DNA from 4 places in the Streptomyces sp. NPDC050439 genome. Region 2 is predicted to be linked to each of the others. Evidence: riboswitches for the same ligand, from Rfam matches in the RefSeq annotation. Region 2 holds a riboswitch; each other region holds the start of a gene.

Region 1 (7,833 bases), on a different contig from region 2:
GACCGGCGCAGGATCTCGCCCGCTCCGTCGCGGTTGTGCAAGATCCACGTTTCCTTGCCGACGAACTGCACCTTGCCGAGCCAGCCCGATGCCTCGGCGCCCGGGAAGCTGCTGTCCCGGCTCCACGCCGCGCCGTCCCAGCGGTACAGCATCGGCCGCACCCAGTCGGTGGTGTGCTCGTACCCGGTCGCCCAGGCATCGCCCGGCCCGCGGGCGGCGAGATCGGACACGGTCACGGGCGGTGCGGCCGCGGGTACCGGCAGCGCCGACCAGCTCGGCGTCACGCTCGGCGCGTGGGCTTCGGCAGGCGGCACCGCCGCGGCCGGGGATACGAGCGCGACAGGCGACACGGCCGCGGTACACGCGACGACAAGGCAGACGATGACCGCACGGAGATCACGGGCATCACGGAGAGCACGAAGACCACGGAGACCGTTCATGAGACCCCCCAGAACGCGAAGGTCGCTCACCTTATTGGCATGCCCCCGTCCGTGAATAGACGGGTGCATGCCAATTCGAGGCTCCCCTGCGGGAGGTTCCGACAGCCCTGGGCCCCGGCACGTACGGCGTGCCGGGGCCCAGGGCCCGAGAGACCGGGATCCCCTAGTAGGGGCCGTTCACGTTGTCGATCGAGCCGTAGCGGTCGGCCGCGTAGTTGCAGGCGGCGGTGATGTTGGCGACCGGGTCATAGCTGTCCAGCGAGGTGCCGACCACGTGGTAGGCGTCGAAGGTCGGGGCGATGACCTGCAGGAGTCCCTTGGACGGGGTTCCCGCGACGGCGTTGACGTCCCAGTTGTTGATGGCCAGCGGGTTGCCGGAGGACTCGCGCATGACGTTGCGGTGGATGCCCTCGTAAGTGCCGGGGATGCCGTGCTGCGCCATGACGTCGAGCGACTCCTTGATCCAGCCGTCGAGGTTGTCGGCGTACGTCTTCTTCGCCGGGGCGACGGCGGGCTTGGCGGCGTTCGTGCGCTCGGAACGGTCCGCCCGCTCGTCGGAGGCCTTGCGGGCGGCCGCGTCGTCCGCCGGAGCCTTCTGCCCAATGGTGATCTTGAGGCCGGGGTGTATCAGCTTCGGGTCGGCACCCAGAACGCTGCGGTTGTCCTCGTACAGCTTCTTCCAGCCGCCGCCGACGGAGTGCTCCCGGGCGATCTTGGCGAGAGAGTCGCCCGCGGCGACGACATAGGTCTTGGGGGCGGCGGCGGGCTTGGCGGCCGCCGCGGGCTGCGCCGCACTGGCGGCGGTCGCGCCGATCACCGGGAGGACGAGCACGGCGCCGCCCGTACCTGCCGCGGCGATGCCCCGGCTGAGCGAGCTGGACTTGGGGCGGCGGTGCTTACCCTTTGCAGGCATGACGAATTTCCTCTCCGTCGCCTACGAGGTGAGCTGTCGGGTTCGGACGGGAGATGTCCGGTCGCACTGTGAATGCGACTTCACCCCTAGCCGTTCCGGAATCCGGATCGGCGGCTTACCTGGGTCCCCCGCTCCTGCCGTGCGTAAGTGAGTGAGTACGGGAAGGGTTTCCGGACAGCGGCAGGATTCGGCGTTCCATCCGGATTGACGGTGACGTTAGGCGAGATTGCCCGGACAGAACAAGGCCGGAATTCTCTCGGAGAATGCGCGAGGGTCATTCTCGGAGTCCGCGGCCCGCGCCCCCATTGATCAATTAGCCTCAACTTTGTTTGGGGGAAGCGAAAATGCGCTGGGCGGCTCTTGCGGCCCCGATCTGCGGGTGTGACTCATTCCACTGCGCTGCGACGCCAAGTGGGTGCAGACGTGGCCTTATTCGCAAAAGCGGACATAATGCGATCCCTATTTTTCATGTCAAAACGGGCATCTTTTTTGGGTGGGACCCGGTGGTGATGCCTTCCGGCGAGCCTGATATGGGCTCTCAGTTCGTAGGCATAAAGCGAGGCGGGGGCGGGATATTGGGCAGCAATTCCCACAACGGCCGTGATCCCGCCGCCCAGTTGGCGAGCGTGGCGCGGTCGACCAGGTGCATGTGCAGCTGTCGGGCCAGGGGGGCGCACCGCTGGGAAAAGCGTCCGTTGGTCACCACCAGGACGATGTCCGCGCCGTGCAGCTGGCGGGCTGTCCCGTTGACGCGCTGCAGGTCGGGCGTGCCGACCGGCGAACCCTGCGCTCCGTTCCCGCGGTGCTTGCACTGGATGACCCACTTGCGGCCCATCGGGTCGGTGGCCAGCACGTCAGCCCCGTTGTCACCCGTGCCACCCGTCTGCCGGGCATCCGTACAGCCGTCGCGGCGCATCAAGTCCCGCACCGCGTACTCGAAGTCGCGGTGATGCAGTGAGTCCAATTGCGACATCGCATAGCGCAGTTGACGGCGCCGGACGTCCGCCCACAGGGCCCGTTGGCGTCGCTGATGCAAGATTCCAAGGCTCGCGACCGCGGCCGCGACACTTGACCCGATCAGTAACCACCAGTGGTCCATCAGCCAATTGACCAATGAGGTGACGAGTACGAGGGCCACGGCAGCACCGGCAAGGAGCGCCACGAGTCGCGCTTGTTGCCGCTGCTGCCTTTTGGTCGGGCGCCGCCGGCGCCGCCGCGCGGGCATCCGCCGCGTCACTGCCGACCGCCCTGGAGTGAAAAGAGCCTGACAATCGGCATGAGCGGCTCCCTTTCCCGACGGACTCCCCCTCCGACCTTCCATGTTTGCAGCCACCACTGACGGTCCGAATAGATTCGTTCACGTCAGACGCAGGGCTATTTCCAGGCGTTGACTCCGTGCCCGGATTCCGTCCGTCAGACGGAACTGAGCGGATGGGCCGCCGTCGCCGATCGCGGGGGCCAGGCGCGTGGGGCGAGGATGCCCAGGACGTAGGCCCGGGCGACCAGGGCGGGGCGGGTGGTGGCGTCCAGGAGTTGCCGCAGGCGGCTCAGGTGGTAGTCGACCGTCTGCCGGGACAGCCGCAGCGAGGTGGCGATGTCACTGTTGCTGCTGCCTTCCGCAAGGAGGGAGAGGATGCGAATCTGCGCCGCGGTGAGCGAGGGGTGGGCCTCGTGGGCCAGGCTCTGATGTGTGACGACGGCCCAGACGTGCCGGGCTCGGCCGGCGGAATGGCCGACCGTCGTCAGGTGCAGCTGCGCACGGCGTTGCCGCCCCTGAGTGTCGACGAGCACGGCGGACGTCTCCACCCGTCTCGTGCGGCGGGCTATCAGACCGTTCCATCTGCGGTGCAGCTGTTCCAGGTCAGAGGTAGAGGCGGAGGCGGAGGCGAGCAGCGTGTGTGCGCGGCGGCCCACCAGGTCGGGCAGCCCGAGGTGGAAGAGATCGGCGGCCGCCGAACTCGCCTCGATCACGCGCCCGTTGGCCGAGAGCAGCGCGCAGGGCAGGCCGCTGTGGTCGCGCAGCGCCTGCAAATTCTCCTCCGCCTCCTGACGTTGGACCATGGCTCGGAGGTGGTCGGTGATGTCCACGTAGATTCCGGCGACGCAGGTTTCCGCGTCCTCCCGTACCGGGAAGCGGTGACCGGCTGCCCGGCCGACGCTGCCGTCCGGTCGGCGATAGCCGAGGGTGTGCCGCACCGGAGTGCCCCGGGTGAGGATCTCCTGGTCCAGGGCGCGGAACTCGGCGGCCTCGACCGGCGCGTCGAAGTCTTCGATGAACCTGCCGGTGAGTTCCCTCGGTGTGGTGCCGTACAGGTGCGCATAGGCGTGGTTGGCCCACAGATAGCGTCCCGCGCGGTCCCGGATGAAGGCGGCGGCCGGGGCCAGATCGACGAGGTCGGCGAAGGCGGCGTACCGGTGTGGGGCGTGCGCGTCCACCTCCACCGCGAGGCCACGCGTACGGCTGTGGGCGCGGGTCTCGTCCAGGGGCCAGCTCACGTCGAAGGTGCGACCGTCGAACTGCGCCTGCCAGCTGACCTCCTCCGGTGGATGCCCCGGCCCCGAGAGTTCCTCGTGCATGCGTTCCAGGAAGCGCTGCGCCGTCCCGGTGTCGGCGAAGGCGCCGCCTCCCCTCTCCAGGACCTGCCACGGCTGGTCCACCTCCCACCAGAACGCGGGCAGATGTTCGAGCAGAGCCTTGAGATTGGAGTCGTTCACAGCGTTTTCTCCGTCCGTATTCAACTGATTGACGCACAGTCACCAAGCGATGCGTTTCCCGCGTCGATCTCGCGCATGCTCGGTTCTCGGCCGAATCGGCCGCGGTGGCGGGTGCCTCGGGCGTCGCGTGCGACTGCGGCACTCAGGCATTTGCCTGAACGGCAGACGTCCCCGGTGGCGCTGCGGAGGTCTGTCGCCTGGTCCCCTTGAGTGTGCGGGTGAACACACCCCGCAACGTACGCCCCGGTGGCCCCACTTGTTCTACGCGCGTCACCGAGCCGTACGTCGACCTGCCTCAACCGGACGAATGGAGAGGGAACTTCAGTGAGCAAGGTGCTGTTAGTGCATGCCAAGGGTGGCCCGCCGCTCGGTCACGTCCTCGCGCGGACGGCCGCCAGGGCGGAAGTGCACCTGCTGGCGCTCAGCGCACTTCCTCCCGCCGTGGCGGACACGGCCGAGCGGCTGTGCGCCTCCGTCGTGACGCCCGCCGACGCGCGCCGCGCCGACCTGGTGTCCCTGATCGTCTCGCGGGCCGAAGCCGTGGGCGCGGCCGCGGTGCTCACCTTCTCCGAGTACGCCGTCGTGGCCGTCGCCGAGGCCTGCCAGGTGCTCGGTCTCGCGGGGGCGGGCAGCGCCGCCGCGCTGGCACGCGACAAGCGGCTGATGCGTCGCACCTGGCACGAACACGGCCTGCCGCAACCGCAGTTCCGCCCGGTGGCCACCGAATCGGACCTGCACGAAGCGGCCCGCGACCTGCCCTTCCCGCTCCTCCTCAAGGCGGCCTGGAGCGCGGGATCCACCGCGCACCAGATCATCCGCTCCCCGCACGAGGCATCCGCCGCGTGGCGCCGGTCGCGCGAAGTGATGGCCGAATCAGCCCAGTTGGGTTACGCGGAACTCCATGTGGCCGAGGCCGACGCGGACTTCGTCGTCGAGCAGATCGTGAGCGGCACCGCATCGGACTGGTTCGACGAAGCCGGCTGGGGCGACTACGTCAGCGTCGAAGGTGTGGTGGCCGAGGGCGTGTTCCGCCCGGTCTGCCTCAGTGGCCGGATGCCCACCGTCGAACCGTTCACCGAACGTGCGGGCATCACGCCCGCCCTGCTGTCCCAGGACGCCCAGGACCGGATCGTGGCCCTCGCCCGCGCGTCCGTCGACGCTCTCGGACTGCGTGACTGCGGTACCCACACCGAGATCAAGCTCGGTGCGGACGGCCGCATGTGGCTGATCGAGACGGCCGCCCGATTCGGCGGCGCGATGACGGTGCCGCAGATCGAGGAGGTCTTCGGGCTCGACCTCGTGGGCATGCTCGTCGACCACCTCATCGGCCGCCCGGTCGAGTGGCCCCGGCACGCGCTCACGCCGGCCCAGGCGAACGGCGCCGCGGGCTCCCTCATCGTCCTCGCGGTCGACTCCAAGGGCGAGGCCTGGCAGGACCGCAAGGTCTGGGACTTCTCCGCCGTCGCGGCGGACGTGCCCTTGAGCGACGGCAGCGAGCTGTCGGTGGTCGCGGAGAGCTCACTCGCCGACGGCACGCTCGTGCCGGTCTACGACCCGGCCGCGGGCGCCAACACCATGGCCGCCCTGTGCCTGCTCTCCGCCACCGACCCGCGGACGGTCCTACGGGACTTCGAGACCCTGGTGGACGCCCTGCCCCGGGTCCTGCCCGCCGCGCAGCCCGAGGAGATCGTCCGATGACCACTCAGCTGTTCACCGGCCCCGCCGAACCGTCCACGGACCGCACGGTCGTCGGCGAGAACCTCTCCCTGCCCCTCTTCCGTACGCTCTCGGGCGTCCTGGCCGGTCACCCGTACCTCAAGGTCGTCGTCGACCGTGCCGAGAACACCTGGCACCTGCTCGACACGACCGCGCACCCCTTCCACGTCAACTACATCGCCACCCACGTCCTGGGCATGGAACTCCACGCACTGGACGCCGAGTTGGACGCGTTCAACGCCTCCGTCTACATGGACCCCGAGCGCCGTTTCCTGCTCGGCGTGCTGTCCCTGCACACCGAACAGGAAGCCGACGGCCGCGAACGCACCTTCCTCGTCCTGGAGACGACCGAGGCCGACACCATGCACGGCGAACTGCTCGCCCACTTCTACGAGTTCGTGCGCGAACGCGTCGACGGCAGGCTCCCGGTACTCCTCAAGCCCGCCAACCACGGGCAGGAGGAGGAGCTCGCGGCGATCAGTGAACTGCGCGTACCGCGCATCCTGAGCCACGAGCTCTTCGGCTCCCGCACCCGCACCGCCCTGAACCCCGGCGAGGCCACCGGGCGCCTGCGGTACTTCCGTACGCACGAGGAGTACGCGGCGGCGGAGGCGGGTCTCGGCTGGGCGGACATCGTGGCCATGCCCTGCCTGCCGGACGACGTGCCCCGAGTGGCGGGGTTCCTCAACACCGCGCCGATCACGCCGCTTTCGCACACCAACGTCCTCGCCTCCGGCTGGGGCATACCCAACGCGATCGTCCGCGACCTGCAACAGCTCGTCGACAAGGACCAGCTGGACGGCGCGTGGGTCCGCTACCGCGTACGCGAGGACGAGATCCTCCTGGAGCGCCTTGACCACGAGCCGTCCCTGCGGGCACCGGCCTGGCACCAGCAGCGCATACGCCTCCAGCCGCCCCTCCTCGAAGACGCCCCCGTCCTTGCCCTGCACCGGCTCCGCAGCGCGGACAGCGACCGCTACGGCACCAAGGCGGCCAACCTCGGCGAACTGCACCACGTACTCGACAGCCGCACGGCCGACCTGATCGCCTTCTACGGGCGGCCCCGCCCGCCGCGCGAAAGCCTCTACGCGCACCTCGGGGCGCGGCTCGGCCTCAGCACGCCCTCCACGGCCGAACTGCGCTCCGCAGCAGCCGACTTCGTGGCCACCACCGTCGACGCCCCGGCCGGGGTCGCGCTGCCCTTCGCGCTCCAGCAGCACTTCCTGGCCTCCTCGCCCGCCCTTCAGCAGGGCATCGGCAAACTCAAGATGGCACTCGAACTCGACGCCACCGACGTCCTGGACTCGCTCTGCCTGCAACTCCAGCACCTGGTCCGCAACACGCCCGTCCCCGAGTCGGTCACCAGGCAGATCGACCAGGCCTTCCCCGCCACCGCGGCCACACACCGACGCCTGGTGGTGCGCTCCTCGTCCAACGCCGAGGACCTGCCGGGCTTCTCCGCGGCCGGCGTCTACGACTCCGTCACCACCGTCCACTCCACCGGCGAACTCCTGGACGCCGTAAGCCAGGTGTGGGCCTCCCTGGTGTCGCCCCGCAGCGTGCGCCTGCGCCACCAGGTCGGCATCTCCCTGGACGACACCTACATGGGTGTGATCATCCAGGAGTACGAGCCCGCCACCCTCGGCGGCGTCCTGGTGACCTGCAACCCGACCCGCCGCGAGGACTTCCGCAACGTCTACCTCAACTGCTCGCCCGGCTCCCCGGAGCAGGTCGTCGACGGCTCGGTCCTCCCGCAGCAGTACCTCTACAACACGGTGGAGGGCGGCGGCCGCACGGTCGCCCTGGGCTCCTGGGGCGACCCCCTGCCCGCGCCCACCCGCGCCCGGCTCGCCGACCTGTCGCTGACCGGACGGCTGCTGCAGTCCCATTTCAGCGGGTCGCACTTCGGCGGCTCCGACGTGGACAAGCCGCTGGACATCGAGTGGCTGATGACCGAGCGGGGCGATTTCCGGCTGGTCCAGATCCGCCCGTACGCGCTGTGAAGGCGCCCACCCACCGGGCGGGAGCCACCGGCCTGACGGACACCGC
Region 2 (7,833 bases):
AGCGGCCGAAGCCCGTCGGCGACACACGCGTCGTACGTGAGTAGCCCGAGCGACTCGGAGTTCCCGAGGATCGCCACCCGCGGCCCGGAGGGCAACGGCTGCCCCGCGAGCAGCAGCCCCGCGTCCACCATCTCCGTCACGGTGTCGACCCGGATGACCCCGGCCTGGCGGAGCAGCGCCGACACCGTGGCATACGGAAGCCGCGTGGCCTGCACCGCGTGCCCCGTGGGCGCGATCCCGCTGTGCTTCGCCCCCTGCACCACGACCAGCGGCTTCGCCGTCGCCGCGCGCCGGGCGAGCCGCGTGAACTTGCGCGGGTTGCCGATGGATTCGAGGTACATCAGGGCGACATCGGTGTCCGGGTCCTCGTACCAGTACTGCAGGACGTCGTTGCCGGACACATCCGCGCGGTTGCCCGCGCTCACGAAGGTCGACAGGCCCGCACCACGCCGGTGCAGGCCGGAGAGGAGCGCGATGCCGATCGCGCCGGACTGCGTGAAGAGGCCGATCCTGCCGCGCTCGGGAGGGTGCGGGGCCAGCGACGCGTTGAGCCGCACGTCCGGCGACGTGTTGATGACCCCGAAGGCGTTCGGGCCGAGGATGCGCGTGCCGTACGACCGAGCCTGGCGCACCAGTTCACGCTGCCGCTCCCGCCCTTCGGGGCCGCTCTCCGCGTACCCGGCGGAGATCACGACGAGCCCGAGCACGCCACGCTCCCCGCACTCGTCGACGGCCTGCGGCACCCGCTCGGCGGGCACGGTGACCACGGCGAGCTCGACGGCCTCGTCGATGTCCCGCACGGAGCGGTACGCGGGCACCCCGTCGACCTCGGTGCTCTCCCCCGCCTCGAAGTCGAACGCACTGTTCACCGCGTACAGCCGTCCCGTGAAGCCCGCTTCGCGCAGGTTCCGCAGGACGCTGCGCCCCACGCCGCCCGGCGTGCGTCCGACGCCGATCACCGCGACCGACTTCGGCGTGAGCAGCCGCTGCACCGACCGCGCCTCGGCCCGCTGCTCGCGGGCGCGCTGCACGGCGAGCGAGCGGTCGGTCGGCTCCAGATCGAACTCGAGCCGTACGACGCCGTCCTCGAAGCTGCGCTTCTGCTGGTAGCCCGCATCCGTGAACACCTTGATCATCTTGGTGTTCGCGGGCAGCACCTCGGCGGCGAAACGGCGGATGCCGCGCTCCCTGGCTACGGCGGCGATGTGTTCGAGAAGGGTGGAGGCCACTCCCCTGCCCTGGTGGGCGTCCTGCACGAGGAAGGCGACCTCGGCCTCGTCGGCGGGCGCGCTGGCGGACATGCCGCGCTCGTCGATGCGGTCGAAGCGGACGGTGGCGATGAACTCGCCGCCCACGGTGGCCGCGAGACCCACCCGGTCCACCTGGTCGTGATGGGTGAAGCGGTGCACGTCCTTGGCGGACAGGCGGGGGTAGGGCGCGAAGAAGCGGTAGTACTTCGACTCGTCCGAGACCTGTTCGTAGAAGCTGACCAGGCGGTCCGCGTCCTCGGCCGTGATCGGCCTGATCCGGGCGGTGCCTCCGTCACGCAGGACGACGTCCGCTTCCCAGTGGGAGGGGTATGCGTGCCGGTCCGACGGGGTCTGCATGGGCCCAGGGTACGGGTCGCGGGGGTGCCTTGGCCGGGGCAGGCTAGGAGACGTCGAACAGCCGGCGGAGCACTCGTGACGGCATGAGACACTGGTCTAGACAAGTGTGAGACACCTGGAAGGGCAGCAACACATGGCTGAGCGCCGCGTCAACGTCGGCTGGGCCGAGGGCCTTCACGCCCGACCCGCCTCCATCTTCGTCCGCGCGGCCACCGCCGCCGGCGTCCCCGTGACGATCGCCAAGGCTGACGGCAACCCCGTGAACGCCGCCTCCATGCTCGCGGTGCTCGGTCTGGGCGCGCAGGGCGGCGAGGAGATCGTGCTCGCCTCCGAGGCCGAGGGTGCGGACGCCGCCCTCGACCGTCTGGCGAAGCTGGTCGCGGACGGCCTCGAGGAACTCCCCGAGACCGTCTAGTAAAGACTGGTACTCATACGCCGAAGGGCCTGCCCCCGAAATAGGGGCGGGCCCTTCGGCGTTTTTCCACTGCTATTCGGGCAGTATTCGGGCAGCAGAAATAACGCCCCCCTCAATAGCGCTTCTTTCCACTTCTTTGTATACGGCGCCTCTGTTAAAGCCGCAGACCCACCGTGTTTACGGAATGTTGCGAACCCCTCACACCGGAGAGATGGCGCACGAAGCGCGGCCGGTGCGCGGCGGCCGTCCGCTCCGTGTGCTGAGCGGTGAGCGCGCGGGCCCGTTCCGCGTCCCCGCGAGCGACCGCGTCGACGATCGCGGCGTGCTCGGCCCAGGTCTCGGCGGGAGCGGCCGCCGTCTCGACCACGTACATCCAGGCGATCTTGTGCCGGAGCTGGGTGAGCAGTGCCGTGAGGCCCGGGCTGCCGGACGCCTGGGCGAGCGTCTCGTGGAACCAGCCGCCCAGGGAGCGCAGATCCTCGCTCTGGCCGCGCCTCGACCGCTCCTGGCCGAGCCTGACGAGACCGCGCAGGACCTTCAGATGCGCCTCCGTGCGACGCTGGGCGGCGCGGGCCGCGCCCAGCGGCTCCAGGAGCGCGCGGATCTCCAGGAGGTCGGCGGCCTCCTGCTCGGTGGGCTCCGCGACGCACGCGCCCGCGTGCCGGCGCGTGACGACGAAGCCCTCCGCCTCAAGGGTGCGCAGGGCTTCGCGCACCGGGACGCGGGAGACTCCGTAGCGGCGCGCGAGCAGTTCCTCGGTGAGCCGGCCACCCCGTTCGTAGACACCGGACACGATGTCGTCCCGGATGGCCGTGCATACCGAGTGCGCGGGAATGCGCATGACTGACCTCCGCCTTAATCCCCGCGTAACGCGGTCGATCGACGCCTGTTCTGCGACTCTATTGCAGGACGGCCGAATTTCCGACGGCAGGCCGAAATCCAGGGATACTTTTGGCCAAAGGAGATACGGGAACGACGAAAGCCCCGGCTCTCGACGAGCCGGGGCTTTCGGTGAATCAGTGGCGCTGCGTGCGTCCGCCGTCGACCGCGGGGATCAGACCGCCGGAATCAGACGTTAACGCCGTGCGAGCGGAGGTACGAGACGGGGTCGATGTCCGTGCCGTAGTCCGCGCCGGTGCGGGCCTCGAAGTGCAGGTGCGGGCCGCTGGAGTTGCCGGTGGAGCCGGAGAGGCCTATCTGCTGGCCCGGAGTGACCGCCTGGCCGACCGTGACACCGAGGGACGACATGTGGCCGTACTGGGTGTACGTGCCGTCGTTCATCTTGATGACCACGTTGTTGCCGTAGGCGCCGCCCCAGCCGGCCTCGACGACGGTGCCGGAGCCGACCGCGTGGACCGAGGTGCCGGACGCGGCGTGGAAGTCGACGCCGGTGTGGCTGCCGGAGGACCACATGGCGCCGCCGGTCTGGTAGCCCGTGGAGACGTACGAACCGGAGATCGGGGAGACGTAGCTGTTGAGGCGCTTGCGCTCGGCCTCGCGAGCGGCGCGCTCCTTGGCCTCGCGCTCCTTCTTGGCCTTGGCCTTCGCCTCGGCCTCGGCCTTGCGCTTCGCCTCTTCGGCCTTCTTCTTGGCGGCCTCTTCGGCCTTCTTGGCGGCCGCGGCGTCGTCGGCGGCCTGCTGCTGGGCGGCGGCCTGCGCGTCGATGCTCTCGGCGAGCGAGTCGCCGACGGAGATGGCCTGGGTCAGGCCGGTGTGCTCAAGGGCCGCCGCGTCGTCGGCGGCGAGCGCCGGAGCGGCCAGGCCTCCGATGACACCGGTGGTGGTGAGGGCTGCGACGCCCGCCACGTTCGCGGTGGTACGCGTGAGGCGGCTCGGGCGACGGTGCTTCCCGGTGGCACGGGTGAACGCCATGAAGCGGCTGATCCTTTCCTTCCTTCTCGCCTACCGGGTTAGCTGACGGGTTCGGAGCAGGAAGGTCTCCTACGAGTCCCTCACCTGACGGCAAGGTTCCCGATTCACCCCAAGGGGACATGTGGGTCCCCGGCTCCCCTGGCTCGCGCCGTACGGGGACTCGGCGATGACTGTCCGGTGCCGCGGGTGCGACTACTGCATGACGAACAGCCGGGATGACGCTAAGCGGGCCATCTTTCAAACGACAAACGGATCAGAGCTTTTGTAGCGCACGCCACAGGTCAGACACGTAACCTCCATACCAATTCGGACATATGAGGACCCCAGTGGTTAATCTCAGCCACTGGGGTCCCGATATGTCCTGACTGTCACTCAGCCTGTCACCATGCTCAGCCGGTGACGACACTCACTTCACCGATGCCGAGCGCCCTGACGGGCTCCTCGATCTGCGCGGCGTCACCGACGAGCACCGTCACCAGGCGGTCCACCGGGAAGGCGCTCACGACGGCGGCAGTGGCCTCCACGGTGCCGGTCGCGGCCAACTGGCGGTACAGCTGCGCCTGGAAGTCGTCCGGCAGGTGCTGCTCGACCTGATCGGCGAGGGTGGCCGCGACGGACGCCGCCATCTCGTACTTGAGCGGGGCGACGCCCACCAGGTTCTGCACGGCGACATCGCGCTCGGCGTCCGTGAGGCCGTCGGCCGCGAGGGTGCGCAGGACCTTCCACAGGTCGTCGAGCGCCGGGCCCGTGGACTCGGTGTCCACGGAGCCGCTGATGGCGAGCATCGCGGCGCCGGTGCCGTCCGGTGCGGAACGCAGGACCTGGGCGAACGACCGTACGCCGTAGGTGTATCCCTTCTCCTCGCGCAGGACGCGGTCCAGGCGTGAGGTGAGGGTGCCGCCGAGGCAGTACGTGCCGAGCACCTGCGCGGGCCAGACGCGGTCGTGGCGGTCCGGTCCCACGCGGCCGATGAGCAGCTGCGTCTGGACCGCTCCGGGGCGGTCCACGATGACGACACGCCCGGTGTCGTCCGCGGTCACGGGGGGCACCGGACGCGGCTCGGCGGTGCCTCCCGTCCAGGCGCCGACGGTGTCGGCGAGAACGGCGTCCAGGTCGACGCCGGTCAGGTCGCCCACGACGACGGCGGTCGCCGTGGCGGGCCGCACGTGCTTCTCGTAGAAGGTGCGAACCGCCGCCGAGTCGATGGCCGTGACCGTCTCCTCGGTGCCCTGACGGGGGCGCGACATGCGGGAGGTCGCCGGGAAGAGCTGCCGGGAGAGCTCCTTGGCGGCGCGGCGCCCCGGGTTCGCGGCCTCGTGCGGGATCTCGTCCAGGCGGTTGCGCACGAGGCGCTCGATCTCGCTGTCCGCGAAGGCGGGGGCACGCAGGGCGTCGGAGAGCAGGCCGAGCGCCTTCGGGAGGCGGGAGACCGGGACTTCGAGCGAGACGCGTACGCCGGGGTGGTCGGCGTGCGCGTCCATGGTGGCGCCGCAGCGGTCGAGTTCGGCGGCGAAGTCCTCGGCGGAGTGCTTGTCCGTGCCTTCGTTGAAGGCCCTCGCCATGATGGTGGCGACGCCGTCGAGGCCCGCGGGTTCGGCGTCGAGCGGCGCCTCCAGGTGGACCTCCACCGCGACGACCTGCTGGCCGGGGCGGTGGCAGCGCAGCACCGTGAGGCCGTTGTCCAGGGTGGCGCGCTCGGGCGCGGGGAAGGCCCACGGCCGTGCGTCGCCCGCCTGGGGCTGCGGATGGAACTGCATCGTTGCGGCCTCGGTCACTTCGCCGCCTCCTCTTCGTCCTCGTCGGTGGCTTCGGCGCCCGCGGTGCCGTCGATGGGCTCGTACACGAGCACCGCGCGGTTGTCGGGGCGCAGGCGGGCCGCCGCTGCCGCCTTGACCTCTTCGGCGGTCACGTCGAGGACGCGCCCGACGGCGGTGAGGGCGAGCTGCGGGTCGCCGAACAGGACGGCGTACCGGCAGAGTTCGTCCGCGCGGCCCGCCACCGTGGAGAGGCGGTCGAGCCACTCGCGCTCCAGCTGTGCCTGGGCGCGCTCCATCTCCTCCTCGGTGGGGCCCTCTTCCGCGAAGCGGGCGAGCTCCTCGTCGACGGCGGCCTCGATGACGGGCACCTCGACGTCACCGGACGTCTTCACGTCCAGCCAGCCGAGCGAGGGAGCGCCGGCGAGCCGCAGCAGGCCGAAACCGGCCGCCACGGCGGTGCGGTCGCGGCGCACGAGGCGGTTGTAGAGCCGGGACGACTCGCCGCTGCCGAGGACCGTCAGCGCCAGGTCGGCCGCGTCGCACGCGCGCGTGCCGTCCTCCGGGAGGCGGTAGGCGGCCATCAGGGCGCGGGCGGGGACCTCTTCCTCGACGACCTCGCGCAGCTCCTTCCCGATCGTGTCGGGCAGCGAGCCGTCGCGCGGCGGCTGCTTGCCGTCGTGCGAGGGAATGGACCCGAAGTACTTCTCGACCCAGGCGAGGGTCTGCTCCGGGTCGATGTCGCCGACGATCGACAGGACCGCGTTGTTGGGCGCGTAGTAGGTACGGAAGAACGCCCGCGCGTCCTCCAGCGTCGCCGCGTCCAGGTCGGCCATGGAGCCGATCGGAGTGTGGTGGTAGGGGTGGCCCTCGGGGTACGAGAGGGCGGTCAGCTTCTCGAACGCCGTGCCGTACGGAACGTTGTCGTAGCGCTGGCGGCGCTCGTTCTTGACGACGTCGCGCTGGTTCTCCATGGATTCTTCGTCGAGCGCGGAGAGCAGCGAGCCCATGCGGTCGGCTTCCAGCCACAGGGCCAGCTCGAGCTGGTGTGTGGGCATGGTCTCGAAATAGTTCGTGCGCTCGAAGCTCGTGGTGCCGTTGAGGGAACCGCCCGCACCCTGCACGAGCTCGAAGTGGCCGTTGCCCTGCACCTGCTTCGAACCCTGGAACATGAGGTGCTCGAAGAGGTGCGCGAGGCCCGTACGCCCCTTGACCTCGTGGCGCGAACCGACGTCGTACCAGAGGCAGACCGCGGCGACCGGGGTCAGGTGGTCCTCGGAGAGCACCACGCGCAGGCCGTTGGACAGCCGGTGCTCGGTCGCTGTCAGGCCGCCGGAGCCGGCCTCGGCTGTGGCCGTGTGACCCATGGGCATGTACGTCCCTTCGATCGCGAAAAGCTGGAAATTCTGCCAGTCCTGACACTGTATGCAAGCGTGCCGACAACCTGTGAAGTTCCCGCTCCGCGCTCGGCGTAGTCGGCCCCGAAGTCCGGGTCGTGGTCGGCGTTGTCAGTGGGACAGTCCACAATGGTCGGCGTCAGATCCCTTTGATGCCCTGGCAGACACCCTGAAGGAGCCGCAGCAGCGATGGCCCGCCGCAGCACGAAGACCCCGCCGCCCGATGACTCGTTCGAGGAGAAGATCCTCGACATCGACGTCGTCGACGAGATGCAGGGCTCCTTCCTCGAGTACGCGTATTCGGTCATCTACTCGCGCGCCCTGCCGGACGCCCGGGACGGCATGAAGCCGGTGCACCGGCGCATCGTCTATCAGATGAGCGAGATGGGCCTGCGCCCCGAACGCGGCTATGTGAAGTGCGCCCGCGTCGTCGGCGAGGTCATGGGTAAGTTGCACCCCCATGGCGACGCGTCGATCTACGACGCCCTGGTGCGCATGGCCCAGCCCTTCTCCATGCGCCTGCCGCTGGTGGACGGCCACGGCAACTTCGGCTCCCTCGGCAACGACGACCCGCCGGCCGCCATGCGGTACACCGAGTGCAAGATGGCCGACGCGACGTCCTTGATGACGGAGTCGATCGACGAGAACACGGTCGACTTCGAGTCGAACTACGACGGCCAGGAGCAGGAGCCGGTCACCCTCCCGGCGGCCTACCCGAACCTCCTGGTCAACGGCGCCTCGGGCATCGCCGTCGGCATGGCGACGAACATGCCGCCGCACAACCTCGG
Region 3 (7,833 bases), on a different contig from region 2:
CGCGACCCTCCTGCGGCGCCTCCCTGACCTGCGCCTGGCGGTGGAACCTGGTGATTTGAGATGGCGCGGCGGGCTGATCATGCGGGGACTGCGCACGCTTCCCGTGGAGTTCACACCCGCACAGCAGAGCAAATAATCGACCCCTGGAACGACGTTTAGCTGACGGACCGTCAAGACTGTGACTTTCACGTGATCTCCGCTGCATCGACTTGTGACAAGCGTTCGACTGCCGCTACGTTCACCGACGACTCGGCATCCCGTGCCGCAGTCGTCGCTCCAGTCACGCGAAAGGCAACCGCATGCTCTCCGGCAATGGTCGTCACCGACGCCCCCGCCAGGCCCCGGCCCTGATCGTCGCGGCAGGAGTGGCGGGATCGGCCATCGCGATCCCGCTGCTCGGCGCCACCAGCGCGAGCGCGGCGGACACCGCCACGTGGGACAAGGTCGCGGAGTGCGAGAGCGGCGGATCCTGGAGCTCGGACGCGGGCAACGGCTACTACGGCGGGCTCCAGCTCTCGCAGGAGACCTGGGAGGAGTACGGCGGCCTCGACTTCGCGCCGAGCGCCGACCAGGCGAGCCGTTCCCAGCAGATCTCCGTGGCCGAGAAGATTCTCGACGACCAGGGGCCCGACCACTGGCCGAGCTGCGCGCCGGTCGCCGGTCTCACCGAGGGCGGCGCCGCCGCCGACGTCGACCCGGGCGCCCCGATCACGACCATCCCTTCTGACGAGCCGTCGGAATCGACCGGTTCGGACGACGAGTCGTCGAAGCCGGGCGGGTCGGATGAGACGGACGCGTCGCCGAGCGAGTCGGCCGACCCCTCGGACGACGCCGAGCCGTCCGGGAAGCCGGACGCCGACGACGCGTCACGAGACAAGAATCACGACGAGTCGGGCAAGTCGGATGACTCGGACGAGTCGGCCGAGGCCGGTGACTCGACCAAGTCCGGTGACCCGGACAAGTCCGGGCGCGAAGAGGCCACTTCGCCCGCCCCCACCCCCTCCACCGGCGAGGGCGAAGGCCGCCACCGCGGCGGCAGCGCCGACGACGAGGCGTCCGAAGGCTCAGCCCGCGAGGGTTCGGGCCGGCACGCCTCACGCGGCGACGAGCGCGAGCACGACGTCACCGACGGGACGTACACGGTCCGTTCCGGGGACAGCCTCTCGGTCATCGCCGACGACCTGGAGGTGCAGGGCGGGTGGACCGAGCTGTACGCCGAGAACGAGAAGTCGGTCGGCACCGACCCCGACCTCATCCTTCCCGGTCAGAGCCTCGATTTGGGCGAAAAGTAGGGGTAGTTGGCGAGTCGCTTTGCGCTTGATGTCCCAATTGGCGCAAGTGAGACATGGGTCTCAGAAGCCCTGATCGTCTTTGAAATTCGGGCGATCGCATGTCTACGGTCGTGACCGCTCGCCACAGCGGGCCCCGCCGGTCGGTACGCCGAGTCCTGCCAACGGCCGTTCGGGAACAGTCGTCGCGTAAGCGCCGTAGGCAGGAGCGGGGGACCCAAGGTTTCCGCCGGGCCCGGCCGTTGAACGGCCTCGCGAGAGCGAGGCGGGGAGACGGACGGGAACGGCTAGGGGTTAAGTCGCACTCAGGAAGTGCGGCCGGGCAACTTCATCGGCCCGAACCCGACAGCTCACCTCGCAGGCGTCGGTGAGGGGATCACTCATGCTGTTTTCCAGCAAGGGCAAGCACCGCCGCCCGTCCAAGGCCACCCGTGTCGCCACGCTCGCCGGCGTCACCGGTGTCGCGGTCGCAGCCCCGCTGATGGCGGCCGGCCAGGCCTCCGCCGCCACGAACTCCGAGTGGGACGCCGTCGCCCAGTGCGAGTCGGGCGGCAACTGGTCCATCAACACCGGCAACGGCTACACGGGCGGCCTGCAGTTCTCGTCGTCCACCTGGGCGGCGTACGGCGGCACGAAGTACGCGCCCACCGCCGACAAGGCCTCCAAGGCCCAGCAGATCGAGATCGGCGAGAAGGTCCTCGCGGGTCAGGGCAAGGGTGCCTGGCCGAGCTGCGGTGTCGGCCTCTCGGGCGCCTCCAACGAGGGTGGCGGTGCGCAGGAGAGCGCCCCGCAGCAGACCCAGGAGCAGCCCAAGAGCCAGCCCACGCCGCAGACCGAGCAGCCGCAGCAGGCCGCTCCGAAGGCGGAGGCCGCGCCGAAGGCCGAGTCCAAGAAGACCGTCGAGACCCCGACCGGCAAGACGGTCAAGAAGGGTGACGGCGAGTACAAGGTCAAGAAGGGTGACACCCTCTCCAAGATCGCCAAGGCGGAGGACGTCAAGGGCGGCTGGCACAAGGTGTACAAGCTCAACGGCGACATCATCGAGAACGCCGACATGATCTTCCCCGGTCAGCAGCTCCACCTGAGCTAAGCGGTAGCTGCCGTCCCCACCCCGTCCCCTCGGGTCCACCCCGCCCCGGTGCGCGTATCCCCCGTACGCACCGGGGCGGGGTATGTTTGTTCCGTTCGGAAACTTTTTGCTCTCGGTTTGTCCACAGGACGGTCGCTCGGCTGGCTCTTGTCCGGGAGCCGGTTAGGCTCGTGTCCGCGAGGCCAACGCCTCGCGTACCCGCGTCACATCCCAGAAGGAGATGCTCGTGCCGTCCATCGACGTCGTCGTAGCCCGGGAAATCCTGGACTCCCGAGGCAACCCCACGGTCGAGGTCGAGGTCGGCCTCGACGACGGCAGCACGGGTCGTGCCGCCGTTCCGTCCGGTGCGTCCACCGGTGCTTTCGAGGCCATCGAACTCCGTGACGGTGACCCCAACCGTTACATGGGCAAGGGCGTGGAGAAGGCCGTCCTCGCCGTCATCGAGCAGATCGGCCCGGAGCTCGTCGGGTACGACGCGACCGAGCAGCGCCTGATCGACCAGGCGATGTTCGACCTCGACGCCACCGACAACAAGGGCTCGCTCGGCGCCAACGCCATCCTCGGCGTCTCGCTCGCCGTCGCGCACGCCGCGTCGGAGGCCTCCGACCTCCCGCTCTTCCGCTACCTCGGCGGCCCGAACGCGCACCTGCTGCCCGTTCCGATGATGAACATCCTGAACGGCGGGTCGCACGCCGACTCGAACGTCGACATCCAGGAGTTCATGATCGCGCCGATCGGCGCCGAGTCGTTCTCCGAGGCCCTGCGCTGGGGCACCGAGGTCTACCACACGCTGAAGAAGGTCCTGAAGGACAAGGGCCTCTCCACCGGCCTGGGCGACGAGGGCGGCTTCGCCCCGAACCTGGAGTCCAACCGCGCCGCGCTCGACCTCATCCTCGAGGCCATCAAGCAGGCCGGTTACGTCCCCGGCGAGCAGATCGCGCTCGCGCTCGACGTCGCCGCGTCCGAGTTCTACAAGGACGGCTCGTACGACTTCGAGGGCAAGTCCCGCTCGGCCGCCGAGATGACCGAGTACTACGAGGAGCTCGTCGCCTCGTACCCCCTCGTCTCCATCGAGGACCCGCTGTTCGAGGACGACTGGGCCGGCTGGAACGTCATCACCGAGAAGCTCGGCGACAAGGTCCAGCTCGTCGGCGACGACCTGTTCGTCACCAACCCCGAGCGCCTCGCCCGTGGCATCGAGGAGAAGTCGGCCAACGCCCTCCTGGTGAAGGTCAACCAGATCGGCTCGCTGACCGAGACCCTCGACGCCGTCGAGATGGCGCAGCGCAGCGGCTTCAAGTGCATGATGTCGCACCGCTCCGGCGAGACCGAGGACGTCACCATCGCCGACCTCGCCGTCGCCACCAACTGCGGCCAGATCAAGACCGGCGCCCCGGCCCGCTCCGAGCGCGTCGCCAAGTACAACCAGCTCCTGCGCATCGAGGAGATCCTGGACGACGCCGCGGTGTACGCGGGCCGTAGCGCGTTTCCCCGCTTCAAGGGCTGACGCCCTGCGCTCGGCGGTCCCCCGCTTCAAGGGCTGAACAGCTCAGGTGCTCGGCTCCGCTGAGTAGATACGTACGTCCCCGTACTCGGTCCCGTACCGTGTGCGGGGACGTTCGTACGTATCGGGGAGGCGGCACACATGGCCGTGAAGGACCGCGACCGGTTCTCCACCGCGACCAGGCTGCGGCTGCTCGGCGAGCAGACCGCGGAGCGTGTCTACCGCTCCCAGACCAAGCGCCAGGCGCGCCGCTCCCGGCTCACGGGACGCGCCGCGCTCCTCGCGCTCGTGCTGTGCTCGCTGGTCGTCGCGCTCGCCTACCCGATAAGGCAGTACGTCTCCCAGCGCGCGGAGATCGCCGACCAGCGCAAGGAGCAGGCCGAGCGCCGCGAGCACGTCGAGAGGCTGAAGGACGAGAAGGCCCGCTGGCGTGACGACGCGTACGCGGAGCAGCGCATCCGGGACCGGCTGCACTATGTGATGCCGGGTGAGACCGGCTACACGGTGATCGACCCCGAGGCGGCGCAGAAGCAGCGCACCGACCAGGGGGCCGCCGCCAGGCCCTGGTACTCGAACGTATGGGACGGCGTCGACAAGGCGGACCGCCCGGCCGACGACGGCTGAGCTCCGTAAGCCCCACGACGACTGAGCCCCACAGAAACCTCTACGGAACCGATCGAAAGACAGGCATGGAAACGCCCCCGCCGACCACCCCGCGCACCGAGCCCACCGACGCCGACGTCGAGGCATTCAAGCAGCAGCTCGGCCGCCCGCCGCGCGGCCTGCGGGCCATCGCCCACCGCTGCCCGTGCGGGCAGCCGGACGTCGTCGAGACGGCGCCGCGCCTTCCCGACGGGACGCCGTTCCCGACGACGTACTACCTGACGTGCCCGCGGGCCGCGTCCGCGATCGGCACCCTTGAGGCCAACGGCGTCATGAAGGAGATGTCGGAGCGTCTGAAGACGGACCCCGAGCTGGCCGCGGCCTACCGCAAGGCGCACGAGGACTACATCGCGCGCCGTGACGCCATCGAGGTCCTGGAGGGCTTCCCGAGCGCGGGCGGCATGCCGGACCGCGTGAAGTGCCTGCACGTCCTGGTCGGCCACTCGCTGGCCGCGGGTCCCGGCGTGAATCCGCTGGGCGACGAGGCGATCGCGATGCTCCCGGAGTGGTGGCGCAAGGGAGCGTGCGTGTCCCTCGCGGAGGGTGAGCCCGCGGGGGAGAGCACGGGAGAGCCCGCATGACCCGCGTCGCCGCGATCGACTGCGGCACGAACTCCATCCGCCTCCTTGTGGCGGACGCCGACCCGCGGACCGGTGAACTCGTCGACCTGGACCGCAGGATGACGATCGTCCGCCTCGGCCAGGGCGTGGACAAGACGGGCCGTCTGGCCCCGGAGGCCCTGGAGCGGACCTTCGCCGCGTGCCGCGAGTACGCCGAGGTCATCAAGGCCCACGGCGCCGAACGCGTCCGTTTCGTGGCGACCTCCGCCTCCCGCGACGCCGAGAACCGCGACGACTTCGTCCGCGGGGTCCTGGACATCCTCGGCGTCGAGCCGGAGGTCATCAGCGGTGACCAGGAGGCCGAGTTCTCCTTCACGGGGGCGACGAAGGAGCTGACGGGCAGCGATCACCTCGCCAAGCCGTATCTCGTCGTCGACATCGGCGGCGGCTCCACGGAGTTCGTCGTCGGCGACGACACCGTCCGCGCCGCCCGCTCCGTCGACATCGGCTGTGTGCGCCTCACGGAGCGGCACATCCGCAGCGATCCGCCCGCGCTCGCCGAACTGGCCGCCGTCCGCGCCGACATCACGGCCGCGCTCGACCTGGCCGAGGAGACGGTGCCGATCCGCGAGGCGCGCACCCTGGTCGGCCTCGCGGGCTCGGTGACGACGGTGTCCGCGATCGCGCTCGGCCTCGACGCGTACGACTCCGCGGCGATCCACCACTCCCGTGTCTCCTACGAGCAGGTGAGCGAGATCGTCGGCCGTCTGGCCGGGGCCACGCACGACGAGCGGGCCGCGATCCCGGTGATGCATCCGGGGCGCGTGGACGTGATCGTGTCGGGCGCCCTCGTCCTCCTTTCGATCATGGAAAGGACCGGTGCGCGGGAGGTTGTCGTCAGTGAGCACGACATCCTCGACGGCATCGGCTGGTCGATCGCCTGAGCGCCTGATGTAGCGTCTGAGCGGCTGTCGAGGGGCCCGGAAGGGCCCCCGACGACATGCCGTCGGGAAAGTTCGTGAAGTTCTTCACAAGGAAATCGGCTCGGTTGGTCGATGTTCAGGGGTTCCGGACCCCTAAAAGTGACCCGAGAGGGCCCCGCGACCCACGACAGTGAAGGTTCGGGAGGGGGTCCGGAGGGTGGGTCCATCGAGTGGTCCACTGCGTCCGATGGGCCAGAGCGGCAGCTCACAAGGGGTGCACAACGTCCCGGGTCATCCCGTGGTTCCCCTGGGGCTCTATGGCCTGCGTCACGTGGGCGGCGAACTATAGCAGAGGGTCCACCCATGCTTGTGAAGGGGCGCACGAGCGACCCCCGCCGGGCAGGTGGATACTCGATGGCATGAGCACCACGGAGCGTCCCAGGATCCTCGTAGTAGGCGGTGGGTACGTAGGCCTGTACGCAGCTCGGCGCATTCTCAAGAAGATGCGCTACGGAGAGGCGACCGTCACGGTCGTCGACCCCCGGTCGTACATGACCTACCAGCCCTTCCTCCCCGAAGCCGCCGCCGGCAGCATTTCGCCTCGGCACGTCGTCGTCCCGCTGCGACGCGTGCTGCCCAAGGCGGAAGTTCTGACCGGCCGGGTCACCACCATCGACCAGGACCGCAAGGTCGCCACGATCGCCCCCCTCGTGGGCGAGGCGTACGAGCTGCCTTTCGACTACCTGGTCATCGCGATGGGCGCGGTCTCCCGCACCTTCCCGATCCCCGGCCTCGCCGAGCAGGGCATCGGCATGAAGGGCATCGAGGAGGCCATCGGCCTGCGCAACCACGTCCTCGAGCAGCTGGACAAGGCTGACTCCACGACGGACGAGGACGTCCGCCGCAAGGCGCTGACCTTCGTCTTCGTCGGCGGTGGCTTCGCGGGTGCGGAGACCATCGGTGAGGTCGAGGACATGGCCCGCGACGCGGCCAAGTACTACAACAACGTGAAGCGCGAGGACATGCGCTTCGTGCTCGTCGACGTCGCGGACAAGATCCTCCCCGAGGTCGGCCCGAAGCTCGGCCAGTACGGCAAGGAGCACCTCGAGGGCCGCGGTGTCGAGGTCTACCTCAAGACCGGCATGGACTCCTGCGTGGACGGCCACGTGGTGCTCAACAACGGCCTCGAGGTCGACTCCAGCACCATCGTGTGGACCGCGGGCGTCAAGCCCAACCCGGCGCTCGCCCGCTTCGGTCTGCCGCTCGGCCCCCGTGGCCACGTCGACACCCAGACGACCCTCCAGGTCCAGGGCACCGACTACATCTGGGCCGCGGGCGACAACGCCCAGGTCCCGGACATGGTCGGCCGCAAGGCCGGCAACGAGAACGCCTGGTGCCCGCCGAACGCCCAGCACGCGCTGCGTCAGGCCAAGGTCCTCGGCGACAACGTGATCTCCGGCATGCGGGGCTTCCCGCAGAAGGAGTACAGCCACGCCAACAAGGGTGCGGTCGCCGGTCTCGGCCTGCACAAGGGCGTCGCGATGATCGTCATGGGCAAGATGAAGATCAAGCTCAAGGGCCGTCTCGCCTGGTACATGCACCGCGCGTACCACGGCATGGCGATGCCGACGTTCAACCGCAAGATCCGCGTCTTCGCGGACTGGACTCTCGCGGTCTTCCTCAAGCGTGAGGTCGTCTCGCTCGGTGCCATGGAGACTCCTCGCGAGGAGTTCTACGAGGCCGCCAAGCCCGCGCCGAAGCCCGCCGCGGCCAAGGCCGAGGCCCCGGCCGTCAAGGCCGAGGA
Region 4 (7,833 bases), on a different contig from region 2:
GGCGCGGCGCCGGAAGATCCGGGGGTGCCGTCATCTTAGGCACCCCCATCGCGAGGCCGGGCGACGGACCGGTCGCGAGGCCCGGGCGGCCGGGCGGTCCCAGTCCGGCACGGTGGCCGTCAGGCGCCCGCAGGCTGGCGGACGTTCGCCCGGACCCAGTCCACGATCGAAGCCGTCGTGGCCCCGGGAGTGAAGATCTCCGCGACGCCCTTCTCCTTGAGCGGCGCGATGTCCGCCTCGGGGATGATGCCGCCGCCGAACACCTTGATGTCCTCCGCGTCGCGCTCCTTGAGGAGCTCGATCACGCGCGCGAAGAGCGTGTTGTGGGCCCCGGAGAGGATGGACAGACCGATCGCGTCGGCGTCCTCCTGGATCGCGGTGTCCACCACCTGCTCGGGCGTCTGATGCAGGCCGGTGTAGATGACCTCCATACCCGCGTCACGCAGTGCCCTCGCGATCACCTTCGCTCCGCGATCATGACCGTCGAGACCCGGTTTGGCCACCACCACGCGGATCGGACCGGCTGCCACACCCATCACTGCCTCCATGTACCGATATCCATCTGTCCAAGCACTGGCACCCCGTGCCGCACCGGCCGGGGAAGTGAACGAACGTTATCCCCAGCATCTCGCACCCGGCAGTTTCACGGTGGAGAGCGAGGGGGAAATCACACGAAGGGACACGTTCGCTGCGCGCCACTCCCGTGTCCAGCGGCTTTGGGACCGCCCGCGGGACGGCGCAAGGGGAGCCGCAACGAGGTCGCCGTGCCACCGCGCCGTCCGCTGCGCGCCGTGGTGATGCGGCGGATCGGCGATCGCGCCGGTACAGGGTGCGCCGTCGGCGCTGACCACGCACCGCCGTACGACCTCTGCCACGCCTCCCCACTACGGGCACACGGGGGTCAGAGCCGTCCCCCGGCGTGCCGACCGGGAGGTCGACCATGACCATCACGAGGGTCCTGCCCTTTCGCCCGCCCTGTTCTCTGCTGCCCGCCAGACTGGCGGGGCTCTCCATAGCCCTGCTGAAGGCGACCGCACTGGAGGTGGCGATCCTCGCCGGGCATCTCCTCCTCTACCCGTCGGGCATCGCGCAGGAACGCAGGATCGCCGCCGAACTGCCGCCTCCCGACGCGCCCCGGCTCCCCGCGGAGAGCCGGCCGCCGGTCGTCCTGCTGCACGGCTTCATCGACAACCGCTCGGTCTTCGTCCTCCTGCGCCGCTCCCTGGCCCAGCACGGCGGCCAGCACGTGGAGTCCCTCAACTACTCGCCTCTCACCTGCGACATCCGCACCGCGGCCGAGTTGCTCGGCCGCCACATAGAGGAGATCTGCGAGCGCACGGGCCACCACCAGGTGGACATCGTGGGGCACAGCCTCGGCGGCCTGATAGCGCGCTATTACGCGCAGCGCCTGGGCGGCGACGAGCGCGTCCGCACCCTGGTCACCCTCGGCACCCCGCACGAGGGGACGCGGGTCGTGCCGTTCGCCGACGCGCACCCGATCGTGCGCCAGATGCGCCCCGGGTCGGACGTGATCGAGGAGCTGCGGGAGCCCGCACCGGGTTGCCGGACCCGTTTCGTGAGCTTCTGGAGCGATCTGGACCAGCTGATGGCACCGCTCGAGACGGCCTGCGTCAACCACCCCGACCTGATCGCCCAGAACGTACGGGTCTCCGGTATCGGTCATCTCGCCCTGCCCGTGCACCCCGCGGTCGCCTCCGGCATCCGCCAGGCCCTCGATCTGCCTGCTCCGGGGACTCCCGCGAAGGGCGCCGAGAACGGACTCACCGTGGCCTGAGGAGCAGCTCGCGCACCCCGCGGCGAGGGAAAATTGTCGAACGGAGCTCGAACGCAAGGCCAAAGCTGTGCCCGCCGACCGCCGAAAGGCGGCCGAATGCCCGTTTCCTGAGAGCACGAAACCTGCCGAAGATTGTCGTCCCCGCATACCGCCGGGTACAGTCGCCGCACTGCTCTGCCCCCTGCTGCCGAGGCGAAAGAGAAGTTGGTGAACGACCGTCACCCGTCGGGGAGCTCGACACCCCCGGCCTCGGCACCCGCCGACCATGCGCCCTACGCGGCGTATGACCCGCAGAGCACCCAGCACGGCGCCTACACCGGTTACGACAGCTACTCCACCGGAAGCTTCGACACCACGGGCAGCTATGCGGCGGCCGGTCACGACACCGGAAGCTTTGCGTCCGACCCGCTCTTCGGCGACATGCCCGGCAGCTCGTACGACACCGGCCAGTGGTCCACCACGGGGACCCAACAGACGCTGAACCACGACCCGTACGCCGCGCAGCACCAAGCCGCGTACGACACCGGTGGGTACGAGAACGGTGGCTACGACACCGGTGGTTACGACACCGGCGCCCTGTGGTCGACCGGCGGCCACCAGCACCTCACCGCCGACATCCCGGCGCAGCAACCGGGCCCCGAGGCCACGGGCCAGTGGGACGCGGGCACCTGGGACCAGCCGCAGCAGACCGGCCAGTGGCAGACCCAGGCCTTCGACACCGGCGCTTACGACGCGACCGCGTGGAACTCCGCCGACCAGGACATGACGTACGGGACCACCGCGACGCACGATGCGTACGGCACCCCCGAGACACTTGAGGCACACGAGGCGCACGGCACGTACGAGGGCCAGGACACGCCCGGAGCGCCGGACACATACGAGGCTCCCGAACCGTACGAGCATTCGCCTTACGACACCGGGTCCTACGCCACCGCGTCGTACGACTCCGGCCCTCCCTCCCCCGACGCCTACGCTCAACCGGTTCCCGCCGAGCACGAGTTCACACCCGACGAGGCTCCCGCCGATTCACTCGGCCCGGTCGAGCCGACCCGCAGGGTCTCCGCGGGTGACGACGAGCCTCCGCTCATGGACCGTTCGCACGGCTCCCGCTCTCGGGCCCGCCGCCGCTCCCCCGCCAAGCGCTCCGCGCTCTTCACCGTCGCCGTGCCCTCCGCCTGCGTGATGGGCGTCGCGGGTATCGCCGCGGCGTCCGTGGGCAACTTCGGCGGCGACGACGGCAAGGAGACGCAGGCGGCAACGGCCCCGGACCCCACGTCGGTGCAGCCCTCCGCCGCGAACAACAAGCTCGACACGCAGCTGGCGAACCTCTCGGCGGACGCCGGTGACTTCGCGGACCGCGCGAGCCGCACGCAGGAACGTATCGACCTCAAGGCGGAGAAGGTCGCCGCCCAGAAGAAGGCCGCCGAGGAGGCCGCGCGCAAGGAGCGCCTGCGCCCGAAGTTCTCTTTGCCGGTGAAGCAGCACGGTCTGAGCGCGTACTACGGCCAGGCCGGCGTCAACTGGATGTCCGCGCACTCCGGAATCGACTTCCCGGTGTCGTACGGCACCGAGGTGCTCGCCGCCACCGACGGCACGGTCTCCACGAAGTGGAACAGCGCCTACGGCAACATGGCGATCGTGACCGCCAAGGACGGCACGGAGACGTGGTACTGCCACCTCTCCACGCACAAGATCTCCAGCGGCCCCGTCAAGGCGGGCGACCCCATCGCCTTCTCCGGGAACTCCGGCAACTCCACTGGTCCGCACCTGCACTTCGAGGTGCGTCCCGCGGGCGGCTCGGCCATCGACCCGCTGCCGTGGCTGCGCAGCCACAACCTCGACCCGACGTAACTCCGGCCGCCCCCGCGGCTCCTGGGGCCCTAGAGCTTCTCCACCGGCGCGTACCGCAGGAGGAGCCGCTTCGGCTTCGGCTCTCCGAAGTCCACCGTCGCCTCGGCGTTCGCGCCCGTCCCCTTCACGCCGACCACGGTCCCGAGGCCGAACTGGTCGTGCGTGACCCGGTCCCCGACCGCGAGCGCGACCACCGGCTTCTCCGACGCGCGACGCGTGGCGAAGCCCTGGGCGCCGCCGGTCCGCGAGCGGGACGACGACAAGGAGGAGGCGATCCCGGCTGCGGGGCCGGAAGTGGCCGGCGCGCCGACGGAACCCTTCCGCTTCCAGTCCAGGTGCGCCTCCGGGATCTCCTCCAGGAAGCGTGAGGGCGGGTTGTACGAGGGCTGTCCCCAGGCGCTGCGCATCGAGGACCGCGTCAGATAGAGCCGCTCACGCGCGCGCGTGATGCCCACATACGCGAGGCGGCGCTCCTCCTCCAGCTCCTTGACCTGGCCGAGGGAGCGCATGTGCGGGAAGACTCCGTCCTCCATGCCGGTCAGGAAGACGACCGGGAACTCCAGGCCCTTGGCGGTGTGCAGTGTCATCAGCGTGATGACTCCGGAGCCGTCGTCCTCCTCGTCCGGGATCTGGTCGGAGTCGGCGACGAGCGCGACCCTTTCCAGGAACTCGGAGAGCGTGCCGGACACGCCAGTGCCCGCGGCCTCCTCGCCCTCGGTCGCGCCTTCGACTTCGCCTTCGCCTTCGCTGTCGCTGTCGTTGTCGCTTTCAGCGGTCGCCGCACCGCTGTCCTGCTCGAACTCCAGGGCCACGGCGGCGAGTTCCTGGAGGTTCTCGATGCGGGTCTCGTCCTGCGGGTCGGTCGAGGCCTGCAACTCGGCCAGATACCCGGTCCGTTCGAGCACGGCCTCCAGGACCACGGCGGGCCCCGCGCCGGACTCGACGATGGTCCGCAGCTCCTCCATCAGGACGTTGAAACGCTTGACGGCGTTCGCCGAGCGGGCCGCCATTCCGTACGCCTCATCGACGCGCTTCAGGGCCTGCGGGAAGGAGATCTTCTCGCGCTGCGAGAGCGCGTCGATCATCGCCTCCGCGCGGTCACCGATACCCCTCTTGGGCACGTTCAGAATGCGCCGCAGTGGGACGGAGTCCTCCGGGTTGGCGAGCACGCGCAGATACGCGAGGACGTCCCGGACCTCCTTGCGCTCGTAGAAGCGGACGCCGCCGACGACCTTGTAGGGCAGGCCGACGCGGATGAAGATCTCTTCGAAGACACGCGACTGCGCGTTCGTCCGGTAGAAGATCGCGACGTCGCCCGCCTTCGCGTCGCCCGCGTCGGTGAGCCGGTCGATCTCGTCGGCGACGAACTGCGCCTCGTCGTGCTCGGTGTCGGCGACATAGCCGGTGATGCCGGCGCCCGCGCCCGCGTTGGTCCACAGGTTCTTGGGGCGGCGGCTTTCGTTGCGCTCGATGACTGCGTTGGCCGCGGTCAGGATCGTCTGCGTGGAGCGGTAGTTCTGCTCCAGGAGGATCGTGGTCGCGTCGGGGTAGTCCTCCTCGAACTGGAGGATGTTGCGGATCGTCGCGCCGCGGAAGGCGTAGATCGACTGGTCGGCGTCACCCACGACACACAGCTCGGCCGGGTCGTCGCCCTCGCCTCCGGAGGGGCCCACCAGCTCGCGCACCAGGGCGTACTGCGCGTGGTTGGTGTCCTGGTACTCGTCGACCATGACGTGGCGGAAGCGGCGGCGGTAGTGCTCGGCGACGTCCGGGAACGCGCGGAACATGTGGACCGTCGTCATGATCAGGTCGTCGAAGTCGAGGGCGTTCGCCTCGCGCAGCCGCGACTGGTACATCGCGTACGCCTGGGCGAGCGCCTTCTCGAAGCCGTCGGCGGCCTGTCCCGCGAAGGTCTCCTCGTCGATCAGCTCGTTCTTCAGGTTCGAGATCTTGGCGCTGAAGGACTTCGGCGGGAACTTCTTCGGGTCGATGTCCAGGTCACGGCAGACCAGCGCCATCAGCCGCTTGGAGTCGGCGGCGTCGTAGATCGAGAAGGAGGAGGTGAAGCCCAGCTTCTTCGACTCGCGGCGCAGGATGCGGACGCAGGCGCTGTGGAAGGTCGACACCCACATCGCGTTCGCCCGCGGTCCGACGAGCTGCTCGACGCGCTCCTTCATCTCGCCCGCGGCCTTGTTCGTGAACGTGATCGCCAGGATCTGTCCCGGGTGCACGTGCCGCTCGGCCAGGAGATACGCGATGCGGTGCGTCAGGACCCGGGTCTTGCCGGAGCCCGCGCCCGCGACGATGAGCAGCGGTGAGTCCGCGTGCACGACGGCCGCGCGCTGGTTCTCGTTCAGCCCGTCGAGCAGGGCCGCCGGGTCGATCACGGGGCGCGGGGCGCCGCCGCGGTAGTGCGCGTCCCGGGGTACGGGCGCGTCGAACTTCCCGTCGAACAGATCGTCCGGAACGGATTCCGGGGCACTGTCCTCGGGCGGCGGCGGGGGCTCCTCCTCGGAAGCCCGCGAGGGCTTGAGGTCCGCCAGGAAGCTGTCATCAAAGAGGCTGCTCATCGCCTCCCGAGTCTAGGCGGCCCCACTGACAACCCGCCCCGGGTTCCGGCCACGTCCACCCGCACACGGCCCGCCCGCGGATCGTCACGTTCCGCGACTGCGCTGCGTGTCCGCGTCAAGGGCTTCGTAAAGTAACGAAAATGTATCGGGCATATCGAACATCAACCTTCACACGGACCACACGAGTTGGCTACCGTGCTCCGCGGGCTGCTCGTACTCCCACCGGCGAACCCCGCCGGTAACGGGTGGCCTCCGCCGAGTTCGATCTCCTCGGAGCCGGGGACCCACCAAGAACTTGGGGTGAATCGGTCCCGTACGCAGTACGGGACTGTAGGGCAACCTTCCGGAACCACCCGCCCGAACCCGACAGCTAACCCGGTAGGCGGTCTACGGAAGGAGTCGCCTCCCTTGGCGTCGCACCGCAAGCCGCGGGCCCGCATCACCGGTCTGCGCACCGCTCCGGCCCTCGGCATCACGACGGCAGCCCTCACCTCCGTGGCCCTCCTGTCACAGAGCGCGCAAGCGGCACCGTCAGCGCCCCGGAAGCCCAGCCTCGAAGAGGTGCAGAAGAAGGTCGACGACCTCTACCACCAGGCGGGCGTGGCCACCCAGAAGTACAACTCGGTCAAGGAGCGCACCGACAAGCAGCGCAAGAAGGTCGACACCCTTCTCGACGACGTGGCCGAGCGCGCCGACAAGCTGAACGAGGCCCGCCGGCAGCTGGGCACGTTCGCCGCGGCCCAGTACCGCACCGGCGGCGTCTCCGAGACCGCCACGATGATGCTCGCCGACGACCCGCAGGGGTACTTCGACCAGAACCACCTGTCGGACCGGCTGACCGCACGCCAGAAGAAGGCGGTCGACGACTACCAGACGCAGCAGGCCTCGGCCACGAAGCAGCGCACGAAGGCCGCCAAGAGCCTGGAGACGCTGAGCGACTCGCGGAACGATCTGCGGACGAGCAAGCAGACCGTCCAGAAGAAGCTGGGCAAGGCGCGCACGCTGCTCTCGGAGCTGACGGCCGAGGAGAAGGCGCGGCTCGCGGCGATCGAGAAGAAGAAGGAAGAAGAGGCCAAGCGCAAGGCCGCCGAGCTGGCGCGCAAGCAGGAGGCCGAGGCGGAGGCCAAGCGCAAGGCGGCGGAAGAGGCCGCGGCCAAGGAGCGCGAGAAGGAGACCCCGGACTCGGGCACGGGGTCGGGTACGGGCTCGGGTTCCGACACCGGCACGGGTTCCGGCTCCGGCTCCGGCGGCACGGACAGTGGTTACGCGACGAAGGCCGCGAAGGTGATCAACTTCGCCGAGGCGCAGATCGGCAAGCCGTATGTGTGGGGCGCGACCGGGCCCGACTCCTACGACTGCTCCGGGCTCACCCAGGACGCGTGGAAGGCCGCGGGGATCTCTCTGCCGCGTACGACGTGGGACCAGGTGAAGGTCGGCACGACCGTGAAGACGGCCGACGCCAAGCCCGGCGACCTGGTGTTCTTCTACGACGACATCAGCCACGTCGGGATCTACATCGGCGACGGCAAGATGATCCACGCCCCGAAGCCGGGTACGAACGTCCGCGTCGAGTCGATCTACTACATGCCCATCCACAGTGTGGTGCGGCCCGCCTGA

What was found. A riboswitch is a leader RNA that binds a small molecule or an ion and turns the genes downstream of it on or off. The one in region 2 is predicted to bind cyclic di-AMP.
Region 1: another riboswitch for cyclic di-AMP. It lies ahead of AB0I66_RS01800 (LysM peptidoglycan-binding domain-containing protein); the one in region 2 lies ahead of AB0I66_RS23900 (M23 family metallopeptidase).
Region 3: another riboswitch for cyclic di-AMP. It lies ahead of AB0I66_RS33135 (transglycosylase family protein); the one in region 2 lies ahead of AB0I66_RS23900 (M23 family metallopeptidase).
Region 4: another riboswitch for cyclic di-AMP. It lies ahead of AB0I66_RS17665 (C40 family peptidase); the one in region 2 lies ahead of AB0I66_RS23900 (M23 family metallopeptidase).

The regions. Positions count from the first base shown of each region.
Region 1 covers NZ_JBFAJT010000001.1:375,447-383,279, reverse strand. Annotated here, with positions in the region: gene AB0I66_RS01805 (hypothetical protein) at 1-440, opposite strand, end outside; gene AB0I66_RS01800 (LysM peptidoglycan-binding domain-containing protein) at 604-1,353, opposite strand; cyclic di-AMP (ydaO/yuaA leader) riboswitch at 1,357-1,513, opposite strand; gene AB0I66_RS01795 (restriction endonuclease) at 1,892-2,578, opposite strand; gene AB0I66_RS01790 (PAS domain S-box protein) at 2,767-4,068, opposite strand; gene AB0I66_RS01785 (ATP-grasp domain-containing protein) at 4,393-5,766, shown strand; gene AB0I66_RS01780 (PEP/pyruvate-binding domain-containing protein) at 5,763-7,787, shown strand; gene AB0I66_RS01775 (MFS transporter) at 7,784-7,833, shown strand, end outside.
Region 2 covers NZ_JBFAJT010000005.1:629,610-637,442, forward strand. Annotated here, with positions in the region: gene AB0I66_RS23885 (GNAT family N-acetyltransferase) at 1-1,607, opposite strand, end outside; gene AB0I66_RS23890 (HPr family phosphocarrier protein) at 1,741-2,022, shown strand; gene AB0I66_RS23895 (GntR family transcriptional regulator) at 2,177-2,863, opposite strand; gene AB0I66_RS23900 (M23 family metallopeptidase) at 3,091-3,894, opposite strand; cyclic di-AMP (ydaO/yuaA leader) riboswitch at 3,907-4,070, opposite strand; gene AB0I66_RS23905 (pitrilysin family protein) at 4,284-5,669, opposite strand; gene AB0I66_RS23910 (pitrilysin family protein) at 5,666-7,015, opposite strand; gene AB0I66_RS23915 (DNA topoisomerase IV subunit A) at 7,235-7,833, shown strand, end outside.
Region 3 covers NZ_JBFAJT010000009.1:130,801-138,633, reverse strand. Annotated here, with positions in the region: gene AB0I66_RS33145 (cytochrome P450) at 1-136, shown strand, start outside; gene AB0I66_RS33140 (transglycosylase family protein) at 300-1,292, shown strand; cyclic di-AMP (ydaO/yuaA leader) riboswitch at 1,474-1,668, shown strand; gene AB0I66_RS33135 (transglycosylase family protein) at 1,672-2,379, shown strand; gene eno (phosphopyruvate hydratase) at 2,606-3,886, shown strand; gene AB0I66_RS33125 (septum formation initiator family protein) at 4,025-4,507, shown strand; gene AB0I66_RS33120 (DUF501 domain-containing protein) at 4,573-5,127, shown strand; gene AB0I66_RS33115 (Ppx/GppA phosphatase family protein) at 5,124-6,050, shown strand; gene AB0I66_RS33110 (NAD(P)/FAD-dependent oxidoreductase) at 6,449-7,833, shown strand, end outside.
Region 4 covers NZ_JBFAJT010000004.1:69,279-77,111, reverse strand. Annotated here, with positions in the region: gene AB0I66_RS17690 (DUF5691 domain-containing protein) at 1-39, shown strand, start outside; gene AB0I66_RS17685 (cobalamin B12-binding domain-containing protein) at 120-536, opposite strand; gene AB0I66_RS17680 (alpha/beta fold hydrolase) at 941-1,795, shown strand; gene AB0I66_RS17675 (peptidoglycan DD-metalloendopeptidase family protein) at 2,003-3,646, shown strand; gene pcrA (DNA helicase PcrA) at 3,676-6,216, opposite strand; cyclic di-AMP (ydaO/yuaA leader) riboswitch at 6,460-6,617, shown strand; gene AB0I66_RS17665 (C40 family peptidase) at 6,625-7,833, shown strand.